2 regions of the Allocoprococcus similis genome follow, and region 1 is predicted to be linked to the other one. Evidence: predicted binding sites of a transcription regulator. Region 1 holds the regulator's gene; the other holds the start of a gene.

Region 1 (18,819 bases):
ATGGTTCTGGAGCATTTTTCACCGGTGATCGTGGCGATGCCGGTGCTGAATACGTTTGTTCCGATGCTGACTGGAACCGGCGGTAACTGCGGATCCCAGAGCTCGACGCTGATCATCCGTGGCCTGACGGTAGGAGAGGTACAGTTCCGGGACATTTTCAAGGTTATTTTTAAAGAACTCCGGGTGGCACTTTTTGTCGGACTTTTCCTTGCGGTTGTGAATGGAATCCGTGTCGTGCTGATGTACCAGGGGAAGACAGATAATCCGGTTCTGCTTGCCTTTACACTAGGACTTACTCTGATGTGTACGGTGGCAATGGCAAAACTGATTGGCTGTACCCTGCCGCTTGCAGCGAAGAAGATCGGACTGGATCCGGCGATCATGGCGGCACCGCTGATCACGACACTGGTAGATACCGGTACAACACTGGTATATTTTACAATTGCAACCCATATTTTTCATCTGACAGTGTAACATTGTACTGAAAAATATTACGTGAAAAAAATAACATTACTTGTATACAATGTGTGCAAGGAGTATAATTAAGAATAGAGTGTGAGTTCTAATAAAGAAAATTCTAGTACCAGAAGGGAGAAACATCAATGAATGTATTAGTAATCAACTGCGGAAGTTCATCACTGAAGTTCCAGCTCATCAACTCAGAATCGGAGGCGGTTCTCGCAAAAGGTCTTTGCGAAAGAATCGGTATTGACGGAAGACTTACCTATCAGCCGGCAGGTGGAGAGAAGAATGTATCTGAAAAGGCTATGCCTACACATACAGAAGCAATCCAGTTCGTAATCGACGCGCTGACAGATACAGATACAGGTGTTGTTAAGAGTCTTGACGAAATCGGAGCAGTCGGACATCGTGTTGTTCACGGCGGAGAAAAGTTTGCAAAATCTGTAGTTGTAACACCGGAAGTAAAAGCTGCGATCGCAGAGTGCAATGACCTTGCACCACTTCATAACCCGGCAAACTTAATCGGAATCGAAGCTTGTGAAAGTCTGATGCCGGGCACACCACAGGTTGTTGTATTTGATACTGCTTTTCATCAGACAATGCCTGAGAAAGCTTATATGTATGGACTTCCATACGAATATTATGAAAAATACAAAGTAAGACGTTACGGATTCCACGGAACAAGCCACAGCTTCGTATCTAAGAGAGTAGCTGAGATCGTTGGAAAACCATATAACGCAACAAAGACAATCGTATGTCACCTTGGTAACGGTGCATCTATTTCCGCAGTTCTCAACGGAGAATCTGTAGATACCTCTATGGGACTTACTCCGCTGGAAGGTCTTGTAATGGGAACACGTTCCGGAGATATTGATCCGGCGATCATGGAATTCATTGCTAAGAAAGAGAACCTTGACATTGCAGGAATCATGAATGTCCTGAACAAGAAATCAGGTGTGGAAGGTGTATCCGGTGTATCCAGCGACTTCCGTGATCTTGAAGAAGCAGCAAATGCAGGAAACAAACGTGCAAGACTTGCACTTGACGTATTTGCTTACAGAGTAGCAAAATATGTTGGTGCTTACACAGCAGCTATGAACGGTGTAGATAACATCGTATTTACAGCTGGTATCGGAGAGAATGCAGGTACTGTAAGAACAGCAGTATGCAGCTACCTTGGCTACCTTGGAATTACAATCGACGAAGAAGCAAATGCAAAACGTGGAGAAGAGATCGTAATCTCTACACCGGATTCCAAAGTGAAAGTTCTTGTAGTTCCGACAAACGAAGAACTTGCAATCGCAAGAGAGACAGTTGCACTTGTATAACAGAAGAAATTAGAAAAAACCTTAAAATCTGTAAATCATCCTTGACAAAAAGAATTTACATGGTATAATAGTTTAGGTGTGAACAGGAGAAAGAATTATGTTAATTGACCTGTCCGAAGTCTTATCTGAACCGCATAAGTCCATTGACGAAGTGGTCGGCACTGAGATGAAAGAAGTGAAGGTGAACGGAAGCAGATTTCCGGTAAGCCAGACACAGCCTGTGCATATTCATGTCGAGTATGCCGGAGAGAAAAAACTTCATATCAGTTGTGAGACAAGTCTTACGGTAATCATTCCGTGTGACAGATGTCTTACAGATGTACCGACAGATTTCATGCTTTCCTTTGAAAAGCAGGTGAATACAGCTCTGGCAGACGGAGAAGATGATGGCGAATCCGATGAAGCGAATTACATTGACGGATATCATCTTGATGTGGAGCAGCTGCTCTATAACGAGATTTTAGTAGGGTGGCCGATGAAAGTTCTATGTAGCGAAGACTGTAAAGGGATTTGCAGTGTATGTGGTCAGAACTTGAATGAGGGAAGCTGCGACTGCGAAGACACCAGTCTTGACCCTAGAATGTCAGTTATCCGCGATCTTTACAAGAATTTTAAGGAGGTGTAACCTATGTCAATTTGTCCAAAGAATAAATCTTCTAAAGCAAGAAGAGACAAGAGAAGAGCAAACTGGAAAATGAGCGCACCGAATCTGGTGAAATGCAGCAAATGTGGAGAACTTATGATGCCACACAGAGTTTGCAAAGCTTGTGGATCTTACAACAAGAGAGAAATCGTTACTGTAGAAAACTAATTAAAAAAGGCTATAGTACAGGAGTTAGGCGTATTGCTTAACTCCTTTTCTTTTGCCTATTTTTCCTAAATCTGCTAAATATTATTGATTTTTACGGTCATGTCTAGTAGAATTGGTTTAGTAATGCTGGGAGGTAACAGTATGAAAGAAATAACAAAAGTTGTTGTCGATGCAATGGGCGGAGACAACGCACCGCATGAGATCATCAAAGGTGCGGTCGAGGCGGTCGGGAAGTCAGATGCGATCCATGTGATCCTGGTCGGAAAAGAAGATGTCATCAATCAGGAACTTTCCGGGTACACATATAATAAAGAACAGATTTCGGTTGTTCATACATCGGAAGTAATTGAGACAGCAGAACCGCCGGTTATGGCGATTCGCAGAAAGAAAGACTCATCCATTGTGGTAGGTCTTAAGATGGTGAAGGATAAAGAAGCTGACGCTTTTGTTTCAGCAGGAAGTTCCGGTGCGGTTCTTGCCGGGGGACAGCTTCTGGTTGGACGTATCAAAGGGGTGGAAAGACCACCGCTTGCACCGCTGATCCCGACAGAAAAAGGATTTTCCATTTTGATCGACTGTGGGGCGAATGTAGATGCTAGGCCTTCACATCTGGTGCAGTTTGCCAAGATGGGTTCTATCTATATGGAACATATTATGGGAGTCAAGAATCCGAAGGTTGCGATCGTCAATATCGGAGCTGAGGAAGAAAAGGGTAATGCCCTGGTCAAGGAGACTTTTCCTATGCTGAAAGAATGTAAGGATATTAACTTTACCGGAAGCATCGAAGCGAGAGAAATCCCTCACGGACAGGCAGATGTTATCGTCTGTGAAGCATTTACCGGCAACGTGATCCTGAAACTCTATGAAGGAGTAGCATCGGTTCTTGTAAGCAAGATCAAAGGTGGTATGAAGCAGAATCTCCGCGGCATGATCGGTGGACTTCTGGTTAAGCCGGTGCTGAAAAAGACTATGAAGGATTTTGACGCAAGTGAGTACGGTGGAGCACCACTGCTTGGACTCACCGGTCTGGTAGTAAAGACACACGGCAGTTCCAAGGCAAAAGAAGTCTGCAATTCAATTTTGCAGTGCGTAACCTTCAAAGAAGAAGGAATCAATGAAAAGATCAAAGAATGTATTCAGGCGGAAGAAAAATCCGCACAGGAATAAGCTCAGAAAGGATTAAGAATTATGGAATTTGAAAAACTGAAAGACATTATTGTTGATGTGATGGGATGTAACCCGGATGAAATTACGATGGACACTACATTTGTAGATGATCTGGGAGCTGATTCGCTTGATATTTTCCAGATTATTATGGGGATTGAAGATGCATTTGATATCGAAATTGAAAATGAAGATGCAGAAAAGATCGCAACAGTAGGTGATGCTGTAGAACAGATCAAGAACGCTGTTAACTAGGAAAAAATGATTACAGGGGACATCCCCATTTCTGGGGAATGTCCTTTTTTAAAATTGGAGGAGCAATCATGAGCAGAAATGTAAAGGAACTGGAAGAAAAAATCGGCTACAATTTCAAGGACAGCCATTTGCTCAGACATGCTGTGACGCACAGCTCTTATGTGAATGAAAAGCATATGAAGAAGGCAGACTGTAATGAACGTCTGGAATTCCTTGGAGATGCCGTTCTGGAACTGATTTCAAGCGAATATCTTTTTTTCGAGAACCAGACAATGCCGGAAGGAGAACTGACTAAGTTAAGGGCAAGCATGGTATGCGAGAAGGCACTTGCATTTTGTGCGCGGGATCTGGATCTTGGAAGTTATCTGCTGCTTGGGAAAGGTGAGGACGCGACCGGTGGAAGATTCAGAGAGTCTATTACCTCGGATGCATTGGAAGCACTGATTGGTGCGATTTATCTGGATGGTGGTTTTGCTAATGCGAAAGAGTTTATTTTAAAATATATTTTAAACGACCTGGAAGGGAAACGGCTCTTTTATGATAGCAAGACTATCCTGCAGGAAATGGTACAGGGCGGTCAGGAAAAAGGAATTGTCTACCAGCTGGTAGGAGAAGAAGGACCGGACCATAATAAATCCTTCCGTGTAGAGGTTGTGATCGGTGGAGAAGCCTTTGGATGTGGTATCGGAAGGACCAAAAAGGCTGCCGAGCAGGAAGCGGCTTATCAGGCAATCCTTAAGCTGAAAGAAGGAAAGGTACAGTAGGTGAGGCATGTATTTAAAAAGTATTGAAGTACAGGGATTTAAGTCTTTTGCAAATAAGATTGTCTTTGAATTTCATAACGGGATCACCGGAATCGTCGGACCGAACGGAAGTGGAAAAAGTAACGTGGCGGATGCCGTCCGCTGGGTACTCGGAGAGCAGAAGGTGAAGCAACTCCGTGGAGGTACGATGCAGGATGTTATTTTTTCCGGTACGGAAAACCGGAAACCTCTCAGCTACGCATCGGTTGCGATCACACTGGATAATTCAGATCACAAACTCCCGGTGGAGTTTGAAGAGGTTAAAGTCACAAGAAAGCTGTACCGTTCGGGGGAAAGTGAATATCTGATCAACGGCAGTGTATGCAGGCTCAAGGATATCAATGAGATGTTTTATGATACGGGTATCGGAAAAGAAGGATATTCGATCATCGGACAGGGACAGATTGACAAGATTCTGAGTGGTAAGCCGGAAGAGAGACGAGAGCTTTTTGATGAGGCAGCCGGGATTGTCAAATTTAAGCGACGTAAGGCGTTGTCTCTTCGCAAACTGGAAGAAGAGCAGAGCAATCTGGTCCGTGTCAATGATATTTTGGGAGAGCTGGAGAAGCAATTTGGTCCTCTTCAGAGACAGTCGGAGACAGCGAAGGAATATCTGAAAAAGAGAGAAGAACTGAAGCGTTATGACATCAATATGTTCCTGGTGGAGATGAAACGTCTGAAGGGGCAGATCCGGGAAAACGATGAGAAGCTGAAGATTGCGCAGGATGAACTCACTGAAGCCGGCAAAAAGCATGAAGATATGAAGGCGCAGTATGAGAAGATCGAGCAGGAAGTAGACGAGATCGACGCCGGAATCGAGCATGCAAAAAGCCAGAGAAATGAGACAACACTTCTGAAACAGCAGTTGGAAAACCAGATCGAGCTTTTAAAAGAGCAGATCAATAGTGTCCGCATGAATGATGAACACTATGAAAAACGGGCAAACGATATTCAGGCAGAGCTTGCAAACCGCGAAAGGCAGAAATCCGAACTGGAAGAAGAAAAAGCAGAGATCGACAGACATCTTGCAGCAGCATCTGAGAGACAAAAGCAGGCAGGAGAGGAGCTGACTGCCCTGCAGAGCCGGATTGCAGAGATGACAGTGGAGATTGAAAAGAATCAGAACGATATCCGTGAGCTTCTGAATAACCGTGCATCCACGAAGGCAAAGCTGCAGCATTATGAGACGACGCTTGAACAGATCAAGGTACGCCGGGCACTGCTTTACAAACGTCTGGTAGAAGCGGAGAGTGATGTACAGAGGCAACAGGAACTTGCCGCGCAGTATACGGAAGAACTGAAGGCAGTATCAGGGAAGATCGCGGATTCTGTAGAACAGATCAAAAACTATGAAACAGAGATTGCCGGACTGCAAAAAGAGATCGGACAGACAAATGAAAACCTGCGAAACAGGCAGAATGCTTATCATAGGGAGTACTCTCGTCTGGAGTCTCTGAGGAACCTTACGGAGCGTTACGATGGTTATGGGAACAGTATCCGTCGTGTGATGGAGCAGAAAAGCCGTGAGCCGAAAATCCTGGGAGTTGTGGCTGATCTGATCAAAGTAGATAAAAAATATGAGACTGCGGTGGAGATCGCACTTGGAGGCAGTATCCAGAATATCGTTACTGCAGACGAAGAGACTGCAAAAAAAATGATTGGTTATCTGAAGCAGAACCGGTATGGACGTGCAACTTTCCTTCCATTGACAGCGATCCGTGGGGGACAGGGATTGACCAGGGCAGAAGCCCTTCGCGAGCCGGGTGTGATCGGAACGGCGGACAAGCTGGTAACGGTAGAAGATAAATTTACATCTCTTGCAGAGCATCTTCTTGGAAGAACTCTTGTGGCAGACAACATTGATACAGGGATCCGTCTGGCAAGAAAGTACCGTCAGTCCCTGCGGATCGTTACGCTGGAAGGAGATCTGATCAATCCTGGCGGAGCAATGAGCGGTGGAGCATTTAAGAATTCCAGTAATCTGCTCAGCAGAAGACGTGAAATCGAAGAACTGGAAAAGACGGTTGCGCGTCTGAAAACAGAACTTCAGAAAGCGGAAGCAGAAGTTGCGGCCGCAAAGGAGAAGCGGACGGCGCTGTATGCAAAGGTGGAAGAAATCCAGCAGGAATTGCAGAATGACTATGTGGTTCAGAATACTGCGAAGATGAATCTGGACCAGGTAAAAAGCCGTCAGAATGCGACCAGAGAAAATTCAGAAGGAATTTATGCGGAGCGCAAGAAGCTGGAAGAACAGGTTCATGAGATCGAGGAAAATGAAGAATCGATCAAAATGGAACTGGAGACCAGCCAGCACCTGGAGGACGAGCTGACACGCCAGATGGAAAGCTCACAGAAGTGGCTGGAAAAAGAGCGTGAGGCAGAAGCGGCAGAAGTGCGCAAAAATGAAAATATTCATCTTAGTTTTGCTGCATTGGAGCAGAAAAAAGATTTTATCGAGGAGAATTTTGTCCGTATCCGGGAAGAGATGGAAAAATTCCGGGAAGAGCTTGCCACTTTAAATGCAAGCAAAGGAGAGAATTACGGTGAGATCGAGCAGAAGGAAGCACAGATTACCGAGATCCGGCAGACGATAGAGAATTCAAAGGAATTATTCGAGGAAATCAACAAAGAGATCGAAGAATCGCAGAAAAAGCGGGAAGAACTGAATCAGAAGCATAAAGCATTTCTGAAAAAGCGGGAAGATCTGGCAACCCATATGGCAGAGCTTGATAAAGAATCCTTCCGGCTGACCAGCAAAAAAGAAGGCTACGAGGAAGCTTTGGAAAAGCAGATCAATTACATGTGGGAAGAGTACGAACTGACGTATAATCATGCGCTGGAAATCCGGGATGAGAGTCTGACAGATCCTGCCGAGATGCGGAGGCGGATCCAGGAATTAAAGACGGAGATCCGGAAACTCGGATCGGTGAACGTCAATGCGATCGAAGATTTTAAAAATCTTTCCGAGCGATATGAATTTATGAAAACCCAGCATGATGATCTGGTAGAGGCAGAAGTAACGCTCAAGAAGATCATTGAAGAGCTGGATGAGGCGATGCGCAAGCAGTTTACTGAGCAGTTTGCAAAGATCAGCCAGGAGTTTAATCAGGTGTTCAAACAGCTGTTCGGTGGTGGAAAAGGAACTCTGGAACTGATGGATGGTGAGGATGTGCTGGAAGCCGGAATCCGGATTATTGCGCAGCCACCGGGTAAAAAACTTCAGAATATGATGCAGCTCTCCGGTGGAGAAAAGGCGTTGACGGCGATTTCACTGCTGTTTGCAATCCAGAATCTGAAACCTTCCCCGTTTTGCCTGCTGGATGAGATCGAGGCGGCACTGGATGATTCTAATGTCACGAGATTTGCACAGTATTTGCACAAGCTGACGAAAAATACACAGTTTATCGTCATTACACATCGTCGCGGTACGATGACAGCGGCAGACCGGCTGTATGGGATCACTATGCAGGAAAAAGGGGTATCAACGCTGGTATCTGTGGATCTTCTGGAAGATGAGCTTACAAAGTAGTGGATAGGAGGATATGATGGCAGAGGAAAAAATGGGATTTTTTAAGCGTCTGGTAGCAGGACTTAACAAGACGCGCGATAATATCGTGTCTGGAATGGACAGTATTTTTCATGGATTTTCAAAGATAGATGAGGACTTTTATGAGGAACTGGAAGAGGTTCTGATCATGGGAGATCTGGGGGTAAAAGCAACTTACGCGATTCTTGATGATCTTCGTAAAAAAGTAAAAGAACAGCATATCAAAGAGCCGATTGAGTGCAGACAGCTCCTGATCGACAGTATCAAAGAGCAGATGGATGTAGGCGAGACGGCTTATGAATTTGAAAACCAGACTTCTGTTGTTCTGGTGATCGGGGTAAATGGAGTTGGAAAAACGACTACTATCGGAAAACTTGCCGGTAAGATGAGAGGTCAGGGCAAGAAAGTTGTGCTTGCAGCAGCAGATACTTTCCGTGCAGCAGCGGGAGAGCAGTTAAAGGAATGGGCGCATCGTTCGGATGCAGACCTGATCGGCGGACAGGAAGGTGCAGATCCGGCAGCCATCGTTTATGATGCGGTAGCGGCTGCGAAAGCGAGAAAGGCAGATGTCCTTCTGGTGGATACAGCCGGAAGACTTCACAATAAAAAGAACCTGATGGAGGAACTGAAGAAGATTAACCGTGTGCTGGAAAGGGAATATCCGGAGGCATACAGAGAAACCTTGGTCGTTCTGGATGCAACGACCGGACAGAATGCACTTTCACAGGCAAAGGAATTCAGTGATGTTGCGGATATTACAGGAATTATCCTGACTAAGATGGATGGAACGGCCAAAGGCGGAATTGCAGTTGCAATTCAGGCAGAGCTTGGAATTCCTGTTAAATATATAGGTGTCGGTGAGATGATCGATGATCTGCAGAAATTCGATTCCGACGAATTTGTACAGGCATTATTTACAACAGAAGAAAAGAAGGAAGAAGGAGAAGAATAATATGCTGACATTGGAAAAATTTGAAGAAGCAAGCGAGATCGTAAAACGTGTGACTCGTCCGACAAAGCTTATCTACAGTGAGTATCTCAGTAGCCAGACCGGGGGAAAGGTTTATTTGAAACCGGAAAATATGCAGTACACAGGTGCATACAAATTAAGAGGAGCTTATTACAAGATCAGCACTCTTTCTGAGGAAGATCGTGCAAAAGGTCTGATCACAGCTTCAGCGGGAAACCATGCACAGGGTGTGGCATATGCGGCAAAAGCGTTTGGATGTAAGGCGACGATTGTTATGCCTACTGTCACTCCGCTGATCAAGGTAAACCGTACCAAGAGCTATGGTGCCGAGGTTGTTTTACACGGAGATGTTTATGACGATGCCTGTGCAAAGGCCTATGAGCTTGCTGAAGAGTACGGATATACTTTTGTACATCCGTTCGACGATCTGGATGTAGCTACCGGACAGGGAACGATTGCAATGGAAATTGTCCAGGAACTCCCGACCGTTGATTATATCCTTGCACCGATCGGGGGCGGCGGACTGATCACAGGTGTATCTACACTTGCGAAAATGCTGAATCCAAAGATCAAAGTGATCGGTGTGGAACCGGCAGAAGCAGCAAGTATGACTGCTGCAATCGAAGCAGGACATACCGTAACACTTCCAAGTGCCAACACGATCGCAGATGGTACAGCAGTAAAAAAAGTCGGGGAACAGAACCTCCCATACGTTATGGAAAATGTAGACCAGATCGTGACTGTAGAAGATGATGAACTGGTCGGAGCATTCCTTGATATGGTGGAAAACCATAAAATGGTAGTAGAAAACTCCGGTCTTCTTTCTGTTGCAGCTTTAAAACAGCTGGATCTGAAAGGTAAGAAAGTAGTATCTATCTTAAGCGGCGGGAACATGGATGTTATTACCATGTCTTCTGTTGTGCAGCACGGACTGATCCAGAGAGACCGTATCTTCTCTGTATCGGTACTTCTTCCGGATAAACCGGGTGAACTGGTAAAAGTGGCACAGACGATTGCAGAAGAGCAGGGAAATGTGATCAAACTGGAACATAATCAGTTTGTAAGCATTAACCGGAATGCGGCTGTGGAGCTTCGTGTGACACTGGAAGCATTTGGAACCGATCATAAGAACCGGATTATTGCGGCATTGGAGGCAGCCGGGTTCAGACCGAAGATGATCAGTGCAAAGTTATATTAAAATATTTGAGAGGGCAGTCTTATCCCATGGAGGGGTGAGGCTGCCTTTTTTGAATAGGGTTGTGAGGCTGGGCGGGAAAAAAGAATCTCTTCCAATCCAAGTTGTGCAAACCATTCCGATGAACCTCTGAAAGCGAAAATTATGTCAGCAAAGGCTTCCATAATTTTTGAGTTTCATCTCCATTGCACAAAATAGGATTGGAAGAGATTCTTTTTCCCGCCCAGCCAGATAACGGTATTGGCAAAGAGGACGACATTGCTTCATTGTGAAGAGAGGGATAGAGACAGTAAGGAAGTTGGGTGCTTGTCTAGGGTGGGAGATATTGGAAAAAAGGGATAATTGTTGAGGACGGGAGATATTGGAGAAAATAGGTGGATTAAACTAGGGAAAATGGATGAGAAGAGAATCGAGACTGTATGAAAGTTTAACAAATTAGCACTTTAATTGAATGAAATACTGGCTAAAGTCACGAAATGAGGAAAATGGGGTTGACATCGAAGGTATAGTTGTATACAATGATACAAAAATACAGGTCAGGGAGTGACGGTTATGGAAAACAGGAAGGTTTATCTGGATAAGCATACAAATTTATTGCAACTTGAGGAGCATATGTACCCGCTGGTAGACGTGGACACACCGAATGTGTTTCGGAACCTGTTTCATTATGATGAGATTCCGAAGATTGCGTTTAATGATCGTATTGTACCGCACAGTATGCCGGATGAGATCTGGATCACGGATACGACATTCAGGGATGGACAGCAGTCGAGAGCGCCCTATTCAACGGATCAGATTGTAACCATTTTCGATTATATGCACAGGCTTGGAGGTCCGCAGGGGAAGATTCGTCAGAGTGAATTTTTCTTATACAGCAAGAAAGACCGGGATGCCGTATATAAATGTATGGAAAGAGGTTATAAGTTCCCGGAGATCACAAGCTGGATCCGTGCAAATAAAAAGGATTTTGAGCTGGTAAAAGATCTGGGAATGAAGGAAACAGGAATCCTGGTAAGCTGTTCGGATTATCATATTTTTTATAAACTGAAGATGACAAGACGAGAGGCGATGGAACATTATCTGTCAGTTGTACGTGAATGTCTGGAGACCGGTATTAGTCCAAGATGTCATTTGGAAGATATTACCAGATCGGATATTTATGGATTTGTCATTCCATTCTGTCTGGAATTGATGCATCTGATGGAAGAATACCAGATTCCGGTTAAGATCCGTGTCTGTGATACGATGGGATACGGAGTCAACTATCCGGGGGCTGTGATTCCTCGTTCCATTCCGGGTATCATATACGGACTCAGAGTACATGCAGGTGTACCGAGTGAACTGATCGAATTCCATGGACATAATGATTTTTACAAGGCAGTCAATAATTCTACAACGGCCTGGCTTTATGGAGCGTGTGGCGTGAACTGTTCCTTGTTTGGAATCGGCGAACGTACCGGCAATACGCCACTGGAAGCAATGATTTTTGAATATGCGCAGCTTCGTGGAACGCTGGATGACATGGATACAACGGTGATTACTGAACTGGCAGAATATTATGAAAAAGAGATTGGATACCAGATCCCGCCGCGTACCCCGTTTGTCGGAAAGAATTTCAATGTAACCCGTGCGGGAATCCATGCAGACGGACTGTTAAAGAACGAAGAAATCTACAATGTGTTTGATACCGGCAAGTTTCTGAACCGACCACCGCTGGTTGCTGTGTCCAATACTTCCGGTCTTGCAGGTATTGCACACTGGATAAATACATATTATCACCTGAAAAATGAGAAACAGGTAGACAAGAATTCCATTTTAGTTGTAGAATTGAAGAAGTGGGTTGATGCGGAATATGAATCCGGCCGTGTGACCGTACTCACAGATGAGGAACTAATCCGGGAGATTGAGAGAATCTGTGGCGAAAAGGGGATCACAATCTAACGAAATTCAGGAGAGAGATAAAATGGAAGAGTATTCATTGAGAAGTCAGGTTTTTCAGACCATCAGAGATGACATTCTGAAAGGTAAATACGAAGAAAATGACGAACTCAGAGAAGCAACATTGGGGAAGGAACTTGGAGTTAGCCGTACACCGGTAAGAGAGGCACTTAGACAGTTGGAACTGGAGGGACTGGTGAACATCATTCCGAATAAAGGAGCCTATGTTACCGGTATTTCTGATAAGGATGTACATGATATTTATATGATCCGTTCCATGCTGGAAGGATTATGCGTCCGCTTGGCAACAGAACATATTACACAGGAGCAGCTGGAAGAACTGGATGAGATCATTCTTTTATCCGAGTATCATATGGATAAAGGACATTCCGATCAGCTGACAGAGCTGGATGGAAGATTCCATCAGATTCTGTATGAGGCATCACAGAGCAGGATCCTGGATCATGTGCTTTCGGATTTTCACAAATATGTACAGCTTGCAAGAAGGACTTCCGTTAAGACAGAAGAGCGTGCGATCAAGTCGATTGGCGAGCATAACGAGATCCTGAATGCCATCAAGGCAAAGGATGCGGAAAAAGCCGGCAATCTGGCAACGCTCCACATTATGCATGTTATGGAGAACCTGCATATCGAAGAAGAATAATCAAAAAGGAGACGAAGCTATGAGTAAAATTCAGATGACGACACCGATTGTTGAGATGGACGGAGATGAGATGACCAGAATTCTCTGGAGGATGATAAAAGATGATCTTCTTCTGCCGTATATCGATCTTAAGACAGATTATTATGATCTTGGACTGGAACACCGCAATGAGACAGATGACCAGGTTACAGTTGATTCAGCTAATGCAACAAAGAAGTACAAAGTAGCTGTCAAATGTGCGACCATTACACCGAATGCGGCAAGGGTAAAAGAATATGATCTCAAAGAGATGTGGAAGAGTCCGAACGGAACAATCCGTGCGATTCTGGATGGAACGGTATTTCGTGCTCCGATCGTGGTAAAAGGAATTGAACCATGTGTAAAGAACTGGAAGAAGCCGATCACGATTGCCCGTCATGCTTATGGGGATGTATATAAAGGAACCGAGATGAAGATTCCGGGACCTGGAAAGGCAGAACTGGTCTACACAGCACCTGACGGAACAGAGACAAGAGAGCTGATCCATAATTTTGATGGAGCAGGTATTATCCAGGGAATGCACAATATCAATGCATCGATTGAAAGTTTTGCAAGAAGCTGTTTTAGTTATGCGCTGGATACAAAGCAGGATCTTTGGTTTGCAACAAAAGATACCATTTCCAAAAAATATGACCATACATTCAAAGATATCTTCCAGGAGATCTTTGATGCGGAGTATAAGAACCTTTTTGATGAAGCGGGAATTGAATATTTCTACACATTGATCGATGATGCGGTAGCCCGTGTAATGAAGTCAGAGGGTGGTTATATCTGGGCATGTAAGAATTATGACGGGGACGTGATGAGTGATATGGTTTCCTCAGCATTTGGTTCACTTGCCATGATGACATCTGTACTGGTATCGCCGGAAGGGTTTTATGAATATGAAGCTGCGCATGGAACAGTACAGCGTCATTATTACAAACACCTGAAAGGGGAAGAGACTTCAACAAACTCTGTTGCAACGATCTTTGCATGGTCAGGAGCTCTGCGCAAGAGAGGAGAACTGGATGGAAACCAGGAACTGATGGATTTTGCAGACCGTTTGGAAAAAGCAACGATCGGTACGATTGAAGAGGGTTATATGACAAAGGATCTGGCAATGATCACAACTCTTCCGGAGGTGCATGTACTGAACAGTGAAGGATTTATCAAAGCGATTGCAGAAAGATTATAAAAAGAGCAGGGAATGCATGAAGGGCGTATCCCTGACAGAAAAATGGGAAGGACCGGCTTATTCAGCCAGTTCTTCCCATTTTTCATAGAGTTCTTCGAGCTCTGATTCGTTCGCTGTTTTTTCTTTTGCCAGTTCCTGGCATTTGACAGAATTCGTATAGACTTCTTCCAGCATCATCAGTTCATCGATTTCGCCATTGCGCGTCTCAAGAACACCGATACGTTCTTCTGTTTTCTTCAGGTCGTTCTGTCTTTTGCGGAGACGTGCCTGTTCTTCTTTCTGCTCCTGCCAGCTCAGTTTGGATTCGGAAACCTGCGTCGGTGCGTCTTCAGAAGCAGTTGTGGAAACAGCCGGGGTCAGAAGATCTTTTTTCTCCAGATAATAATCATAGTTGCCGATATAATTGACAAAGGTATTGCCGGTCAGTTCCAGAATGCGGGTGGCGGTCTGGTTGATGAAATAACGGTCATGTGACACATAAAGTACCGTACCGGTATAATCATTCAGAGCCCGCTCGAGAATTTCCTTGGAAGTGATGTCCAAATGGTTGGTCGGCTCATCGAGGATCAGGAAATTCGCATTGGAGAGCATCAGCTTTGCCAGAGATACACGTCCCCTTTCACCACCACTTAAATCGCCGATCAGCTTGAAAACATCATCTCCGGTAAAAAGAAAAGCCGCAAGCATGTTCCGGATCTGTGTGTTGGTAAGCATCGGATAATCATCGGAAATTTCTTCAAAGATTGTCTTATCCATATGAAGGACGTGGTGTTCCTGATCGTAGTAACCAATCTCCACATTGGCACCCAGTGTAAAGGAACCGCTGTCTGCCCGGATCACATTGTTCAGAATCTTGAGAAGCGTAGTTTTTCCGGTTCCGTTGTCGCCAATAATGGCTACATGTTCCCCACGCTTGATCTCGAAACTGATATCTGTGAAAAGTGTCTGTGGCGGAAAGGCTTTGCTTAATCCTTTGACAGAAAGTACATCATTGCCACTGACACGTGAAGGTTCCAGCTTCAGATGGATGTCGGTGTTGATCTCCATCGGTTTGTCTACAAGCGTCATCTTATCCAGCATTTTTTCCCGGCTTTCGGCACGCTTGATGGATTTCTCACGGTTAAATGAACGGAGCTTTTCGATTACGGCTTCCTGATGTTTGATCTCACGCTGCTGATTCAAGTATTCTTTTAATTTGGCTTCCCTGAGCTGTTCTTTTTTGACAGCAAAATCAGAATAATTGCCCATATAAGTATGAAGCTGTCCCTGCTCGACTTCAATCACCTTTGTAACTACACGGTTTAGGAAATAGCGGTCGTGGGATACGATAAGAACAGCACCCGGATAATTCAGAAGATAGGTTTCCAGCCATGCGATGGAGTTCATATCCAGGTGGTTGGTTGGCTCATCCAGAAGCAGGACGTCAGGCTTGGTAAGAAGGAGTTTGCCAAGAGATACACGGGTCTTCTGACCACCGGATAAAGAATCTACGGGTTTGGTAAATTCTTCTTCTGTAAATCCGAGACCTTTTAGAACGCCGGTAAGCTCACTTTTATAGGCGTAACCGTCTGCGTGCTCAAATGCAGAAGTCAGTCTCTGATAAGTGGAAAGACGTGCTTCAAGAGCATCTCCGGAAAGAGACGGAAGCTCCATCTCGATTGTACGTATCTGCTTTTCCATCTCAATGATTTCAGCTTTTGCCGTGCGGACTTCTTCGTAAATGGTATTGCCGCTTTCCATCTCCTGATGCTGTGCAAGGTAGCCGAGAGTTTTGCCTTTGGTAAGAACAACCGTCCCTGCATCGGGAGAAAGTTGTCCTACGATCATCTTGAGGATCGTGGATTTGCCGGCTCCGTTAAGACCTACTAGGGCAGCTTTTTCATGGTTTTCTATATGAAAGGAACCGTCTTTTACGATGACCTGATCCCCAAAACTTTTTGACAGATTATGACATGCCAGTATCATTTTTATATCCTCCTGTTAAAGTGGCAATTATGTTACTGCTCACAGTAACATAATTATAGCTGAAATACGACAAAAAACAACTATAAAATTTGACTTTTTCGTTGGATTCTTATATAATTAAAAATAATGAGTCAAAAAATAGGAAGGTGGAAGTGAAAGTGGCATCAAGAGAAATATCTCAGGCAGTAATAAGGAGACTTCCGCGGTATTATCGTTATTTAGGGGAACTACTGGAGAGCGGAGTCGAACGGATATCATCCAATGAATTAAGTAAAAGAATGAAAGTGACTGCTTCACAGATCCGGCAGGATCTGAATAATTTCGGTGGATTTGGACAGCAGGGATATGGCTATAATGTAAAGTATCTTTATACAGAGATAGGTAAGATCCTTGGACTGAACGAGAAACATAAATTCGTTATCATTGGAGCAGGAAATCTTGGACAGGCATTGGCGAACTATGCAGCATTTGAAAATCGGGGATTTGTTTTAAAAGGGCTGTTTGACGTAAACCCAAGGCTTGCCGGATTGACGATCCGTGGAGTTGAGATCCGTATGATGGATGAATTGAAGGATTTTGTGAAAGAAAACGATATTGAGATCGGGGTTCTCACGATTCCGAAGGCAAAAGCAGTAGAGGTTGCCAATCTCCTGGTAGATAATGGAGTCAAGGCTATCTGGAATTTTGCGCATACAGATCTGAATCTGCCGGATAATATTATTGTGGAGAATGTTCATTTGTCTGAAAGTCTGATGAGATTATCTTATAACATCACCAGATACAATGAAGAACATGAAGGAAAGTAGTCAAAGCATACCAGAAGGCAGAGGTGCAGGAAAGTTTTTTCCTGCACCTTTTTGAAAATTAAATGTATGGGAGACCGGATATGAAAGAAATACTGACAGCAGATCAGATGAGAAGATCGGATCAGAGAATGATACAGAAGATGCAGGTCCCGTCCCTTGTCCTGATGGAACGGGCGGCACTTCAGTGTGTGGCTGCGATGAAAGCAGAAGGCATAGACTTGTCGAAAGCACTGGTTGTGTGTGGAAGTGGCAACAACGGTGGTGACGGATTCGCAATTGCAAGGATGCTCGTAGAAGAAGGATATCATCCGGATGTAGTATTGGTCGGAAATTATGACCATCGTAGTGAAGAAACAAAAATCCAGATGAAAATTCTGGAAAATCTGGGAATATCTGTAGGAAACAGTTTGCCACAGAAAGAATATAGTGTTATTATAGATGCCGTATTCGGTATTGGTCTGTCACGTGAAATAAAAGGCAGGTATGCAGAGGTGATCGATCAGATGAACCGGATGACTGCCTGTAAGGTGGCAGTTGACACTCCTTCAGGGATCCGTTCGGATGATGGGAAAGTGCTTGGAACTGCATTTAAAGCAGATCTTACAGTGACCTTTGCGTTTCAGAAGATGGGACAGATCCTGTATCCGGGATGTGAGTATGCAGGAAAGCTTGTTACAGCTCCGATCGGAATTACCAGGCCGGAGTTTTTTGCGGAAGAAGAAATCTGCATGGCACTTGAAAAATCCGATGTGCCGGCAATGCTGCCGCAAAGGAAACCGGATTCTAATAAAGGGACTTATGGAAAGGTTCTGATGATTACCGGAAGCAAAGGAATGTCCGGTGCAGCATATTTAAGTGCCAGGGCAGCATATCTTTCGGGAGCCGGGCTTGTCCGGATTTATACGGAGGAAAGCAACCGGGCAATCTTACAGGAACTTTTACCGGAGGCGGTAATGACGACCTATTCTCTGGATGAGACAGAATCCTTTGAAGAACTTCCGGATTTGCTGGAATGGGCGGATGTGCTCTGTATTGGCTGCGGACTCGGCATGGGACCGCATTCGGAGAAATTACTGAAAAAGGTGCTTGAGAATAATAAAAAACCGGCTGTTATTGATGCGGACGGACTGAACCTTCTGGCAAAGACCGGTGAGTGGGGGATCGGACAGATTCGGATGAATCCTTCCGGATATGTACTTACTCCGCACATGAAAGAAATGTCCAGACTGACCGGATACAGCGTACAGGAATTAAAAGACAACAGAAGAGAGCTATTACGGAAATATACAGAAAAAGTTCATGCTGTCTGTGTACTGAAAGACAGCAGGACACTTATGAAAGCGCCGGAGGGAAGGCTTATGATCAATACCACCGGTAATGCGGCAATGGCAAAGGCCGGATCGGGAGATGTGCTTGCCGGAATGATCACCGGACTTATGGCACAGCATCTGAGACCGGATGATGCAGCTGTGCTTGGCGTTTATCTGCATGGCCTGTGCGGAGATCATGCCAGAAAAGAACTTGGCTCTTACAGTGTGCTTGCGGGTGATCTTTTGAAAATGCTCGGCAGGACACTTAAGGAATTGGAGGATATGACAGAATGAAGAAATACAGCAGACTGCGTGCGGTGATCGATCTGGATGCGGTGATGTATAATATGGAAATGATGCATGCAAATATAGAAGAGGGAACCAA
Region 2 (4,806 bases), on a different contig from region 1:
CTACTTCTACCAAGATTGGTGTGTACGAAGACGAAACTTTGTTATTCGAAGAAACACTCCGTCATTCCACCGAAGAGATTGCCAAATATGCAACCATCGTTGACCAGAAAGATTTCCGTAAAGAACTGATCGTAGATATTCTCGCAAAAAACAGCTTCGACATCAAATCCCTGAATGTTGTTGTCGGACGAGGCGGACTTTTAAAACCGATCCCAGGTGGAACCTATCCGGTATCTGACGCACTTCTTGCTGACTTAAAAGCAGGTGTGCAGGGACAGCATGCATCGAACCTCGGTGGCATCCTTGCCCGCGAAATCGGTGATGAGATCGGAGTTCCTTCTTACATTGTTGACCCGGTTGTTGTCGATGAGATGGAACCTGTTGCAAGATATTCCGGAATCCCGGAACTTCCGCGTATCAGTATCTTCCACGCACTGAACCAGAAAGCAGTTGCCAAACGCTACGCTAAAGAACAGGGTGTATCTTATGATTCCCTGAACCTGGTCGTTGTACATATGGGCGGCGGTGTATCCGTCGGTGCTCATAAAAATGGTAAAGTTGTCGACGTTAACAATACTCTCGACGGAGACGGACCTTTCTCACCAGAACGTTCCGGCGGTGTACCGGCAGGCGCGCTCGTAAAAATGTGTTTTTCCGGTCAGTACACACAGGCTGAAGTATATAAAAAGATCAATGGAAAGGGCGGTCTCAACGGATATCTCGGAACCAACAACATGCGTGATGTTGCAGAACGTGCCTTCGAAAAGGGTGACGAAGAAGCAGCCGGTGTATTCCACGCATTTACCTACCAGGTTGCAAAAGAAGTCGGCGCAATGGCCGCTGTCCTAAACGGTAAAGTAGACCAGATCCTTCTCACAGGCGGTATCGCATACAGCGATTACGTAACATCCGAGATCAAAGAAAAAGTCGGATTCATCGCTCCGATCACCGTCTACCCAGGCGAAGACGAACTCCTCGCCCTCGCACAGGGCGCAATCCGCGTATTAAACGGCGAAGAAAAAGCTCTGGAATATTAAAAGAATTATCCAAAGCCCTAAAACATACAAACCACATATATCTCATCGTAGAAAAAAGTCTGGCACACCTCGCCAGACTTTTTTAGTTACTACGCTTTTATTTAATAATGTCAATAACTTCGAGGGACAAATTCGGCAAAAGATAATGCGTCTATTCGTCTTTTGTGCAATGGAGATGAAACTCAAAAATCGTGGAAGCCTCTGCTGAACACGATTTTCGCTTTAGGAGGTTCATCGGAATGGTTTGCACAACTAGAATAGACGCATTATCTTTTGCCGAATTTGTCAACACAACCTAAATCATTCAAAAAAAAGAGCGGATACCCCAAAAAAGGTATCCACTCTTTTTTCTACCCTAATCTCTTTTAACTACAGCTGAACAACCCATTCCGCCACCAACGCAAAGTGTTGCAAGTCCTGTATGTACATCTTCTTTCTGCATCTCGTATAACAGACTTACAAGGATTCTCGCGCCAGAGCAGCCAACCGGATGTCCAAGAGCGATGGCTCCACCGTTCACATTCAGTTTGCTAAGATCAAATCCAAGATCCTTTCCAACTGCTACAGACTGTGCTGCGAATGCTTCATTTGCTTCGATCAGATCGAAATCTCCGATCTCCATTCCCAGTTTCTTCATAACTTTACGTGTAGAATATACCGGTCCGATTCCCATGATTGCCGGATCACATCCTGCGAGTTCTCCGCCGATCCATGTTGCCATAGGTGTTACACCAAGCTCTTTTGCTTTTTCTTCACTCATTACGATCAGTGCTGCTGCACCGTCATTGATTCCGGATGCGTTACCTGCTGTAACCATACCGTCTTTCTTAAATGCTGGACGAAGCTTTGCAAGACCTTCTTTTGTGATTCCTTTACGAGGGCCTTCATCTGTATCTACAAGAATCGTTTCTTTTTTCTTCTTCACTTCAACCGGAACGATCTCGTCTTTGAATTTACCTTCTGCCATTGCTTTTTCACATTTGTTCTGAGACCATGCTGCAAATTCATCCAGTTCTTCTCTTGTAAGTCCCCACTGTTCACAGATATTCTCTGCTGTGATTCCCATGTGATAATTGTTGAATGCATCGGTCAGACCGTCCTTGATCATAGCATCTTCAATTGTCGCATTACCCATACGATATCCGTAACGTCCGTTTCTCAGCATATAAGGAGCCATTGTCATATTCTCCATACCACCTGCAACAATAATATCAGCATCTCCTGCTGCGATCAGTTTTGCTGCAAGGTTGACACAGTGAAGTCCTGAACCGCAAAGTACATTGATTGTTGTAGCCGGTACTTCATTCGGGATTCCTGCATATACAGCTGCCTGACGTGCCGGATTCTGTCCGTTGCCTGCCTGGATAACATTACCCATATACACTTCATCAACCTGATCCGGAGCAACACCTGCTCTCTTCAAAGCTTCTTTGATTACAATCGTTCCAAGTTCTACAGCTGATGTGTTTGCGAACTGTCCACCCATTACACCGATCGCTGTACGACATGCACCTGCTAAAACAACTTTTCTTGCCATGATAAAAATCCTCCTTTATTTTGTAAATCACCTGATGTTTTTATTATAATCCTCCAAAAAACAGAATTCAATAGATGTTTGATATTTTTTTAACATTTTTTCATGTTCTATTACAGATACATGATACGATTCGGTTGAAAGGTTTCTTACTAGATGTTAAGATTTTTCTTGGTGTTTATATTTATTTTATATTTTTTATAATAATTTTATTGAAAGGATTTTTTTCACATGCACGAATTAAAACCAAAGCTTTTTGACATCATGAAGGGCTATTCCAAAGAGCAGCTGATCAAGGATATCATTTCCGGTATCATTGTTGCCATCATCGCCCTTCCACTTTCCATTGCACTTGCCATTGCTTCCGGTGTAGGACCGGAACAGGGACTTTACACCGCGATCATTGCCGGCTTCTTTATCTCTTTCTTCGGAGGAAGCCGTGTACAGATCGGAGGTCCGACTGCTGCCTTCGTTGTCATTATTTACGGAATTGTCGCAAACTACGGAACCGACGGTCTGATCGTCGCAACCATCCTCGCAGGTATCATTCTTGTGATCATGGGAATCTGCCGCTTCGGTTCTCTGATCAAGTACATTCCTTACACAATTACGACCGGATTTACCTGCGGAATCGCAGTCACACTTTTCGTAGGTCAGCTAAAAGACTTCTTCGGAATGGAAATGGAATCTGTCCCATCTGAATTCCTGGAAAAAATAATTGCCTATGTAAAAAACATCCACAGCATCAATCTGACTGCAACACTCATCGGACTTGCTGCCGTTGCAATCATGCTTCTCTGGACAAAGATAACCGACAAGATCCCGGGATCTTTAGTAGCAATCGTCGTTACAACTGCTATTGCATACTTTGCAAAACTTCCGGTCAATACCATCGGCAGCGTATATGGACAACTGAATTCTGCATTTCCTGCTTTCCATGTTCCTTCGATCACCATTGAGCTGGTACAGCAGATGATCTCACCGGCATTTACCATCGCAGTCCTTGCCGCAATTGAGTCTCTCCTCTCGGCTGTTGTAGCTGATGGTATGATCGGTGATACCCATAAATCCAACGCAGAGCTTATCGGACAGGGGCTTGGAAATATTTTCTCCGGTCTGTTCGGCGGAATCCCTGCAACCGGAGCTATCGCAAGAACCGCTGCCAATGTGCGTAATGGTGGACGTACTCCGATTGCCGGTATCACACACTGCATCACTCTTACGATCATTCTTCTGGTGCTGATGCCACTTGCTGCCTTGATCCCAATGACCACACTTGCCGCAGTGCTTCTTGTGGTTGCTGCAAACATGGCCGACTGGAGTTCTTTCTTCCGCCTGTGTAAAAGTGCTCCTAAAAGCGATATCATCGTCCTTGTTATAACCTTTTTCCTGACGGTATTTTTTGATCTGGTTGTGGCAATCGAGATCGGTGTCGTTCTTGCTGCCCTTCTTTTCATGAAACGTATGGCAGAAACAGCCGATATCAAAGCCTGGAAATATACCGATTCACCGGATATTACTCCCGGAGAAGCGGAAAAATTACGTGAGATCCCACATTCTATCAGCGTATTCGAAATCTGCGGACCGATGTTCTTTGCCGCAGCCGATCAGCTTCTCGGCATCAACAGCGATCATCGCACCAAAGCTGTCGTCATCCGTATGCGAAGCGTACCGGCTATCGATGCCAGTGCAATGAAATGCCTCCACGAACTCGCTGAACGTGCCCAAAAAAAGAATATCCATCTGATCTTCTCTCATGTCAATGAACAGCCGATGAAGGTCATGAAAAAAGATGGTTTCTTCGAGCTGATCGGGAAAGAAAATTTCCATGAAAACATTGTCGATGCACTGGATTATGCGGAAGCACTTGTAAAATAATCCTGCGATCATTATGTTTTTTCAAAAAAACAATTTTGTCATTGACATTTGCATAACAATTTGTTAGATTAAAGTTGCTCATATGACTGACGGAAGTGGAATGAACCACAAGGGAATATGAGGATTTGATTATTTAGCCGACCGTCTGGGCGATTCAGCTCAGATGCCGGCTTTTTTTACGCATTTTTATAAGATTTTTCATAAATCAGGGCTATATAAAAGCGTAAACATCCATCGGTTCTTCTGGCTGAACCTTTTCATATGTCCGGAATTTGCCAGAACTTTCCGGGCATAAACCGCAGCAACACAGTGTATAATAACCGGGTCATAGTTACTATGGCTCACCCACAAGAAGGA

What was found. The regulator Rex, encoded in region 1, represses fermentation and respiration genes when NADH is low (regulators of the CRP and FNR family bind a similar motif). The targets are predictions, from matches to a motif close to ATTGTTAANTANTTAACAAT.
Region 2: a site for Rex is predicted at 2,652-2,671, ahead of ACYQ5K_RS02615 (acetyl-CoA C-acetyltransferase). Genes of this name have one in related genera too.

Annotation. Positions count from the first base shown of each region.
Region 1 covers NZ_BAAHSG010000007.1:126,081-144,899, forward strand. Annotated here, with positions in the region: gene mgtE (magnesium transporter) at 1-474, shown strand, start outside; gene ACYQ5K_RS04400 (acetate/propionate family kinase) at 603-1,790, shown strand; gene ACYQ5K_RS04405 (YceD family protein) at 1,888-2,415, shown strand; gene rpmF (50S ribosomal protein L32) at 2,419-2,601, shown strand; gene plsX (phosphate acyltransferase PlsX) at 2,743-3,768, shown strand; gene acpP (acyl carrier protein) at 3,790-4,020, shown strand; gene rnc (ribonuclease III) at 4,089-4,784, shown strand; gene smc (chromosome segregation protein SMC) at 4,792-8,352, shown strand; gene ftsY (signal recognition particle-docking protein FtsY) at 8,369-9,322, shown strand; gene ilvA (threonine ammonia-lyase) at 9,324-10,538, shown strand; gene ACYQ5K_RS04445 (beta/alpha barrel domain-containing protein) at 11,088-12,476, shown strand; gene ACYQ5K_RS04450 (GntR family transcriptional regulator) at 12,499-13,137, shown strand; gene ACYQ5K_RS04455 (NADP-dependent isocitrate dehydrogenase) at 13,157-14,353, shown strand; gene ACYQ5K_RS04460 (ABC-F family ATP-binding cassette domain-containing protein) at 14,411-16,318, opposite strand; gene ACYQ5K_RS04465 (redox-sensing transcriptional repressor Rex) at 16,477-17,124, shown strand; gene ACYQ5K_RS04470 (NAD(P)H-hydrate dehydratase) at 17,205-18,728, shown strand; gene alr (alanine racemase) at 18,725-18,819, shown strand, end outside.
Region 2 covers NZ_BAAHSG010000006.1:24,378-29,183, reverse strand. Annotated here, with positions in the region: gene buk (butyrate kinase) at 1-1,037, shown strand, start outside; gene ACYQ5K_RS02615 (acetyl-CoA C-acetyltransferase) at 1,393-2,574, opposite strand; gene ACYQ5K_RS02610 (SulP family inorganic anion transporter) at 2,803-4,449, shown strand; ZMP/ZTP riboswitch at 4,522-4,607, shown strand.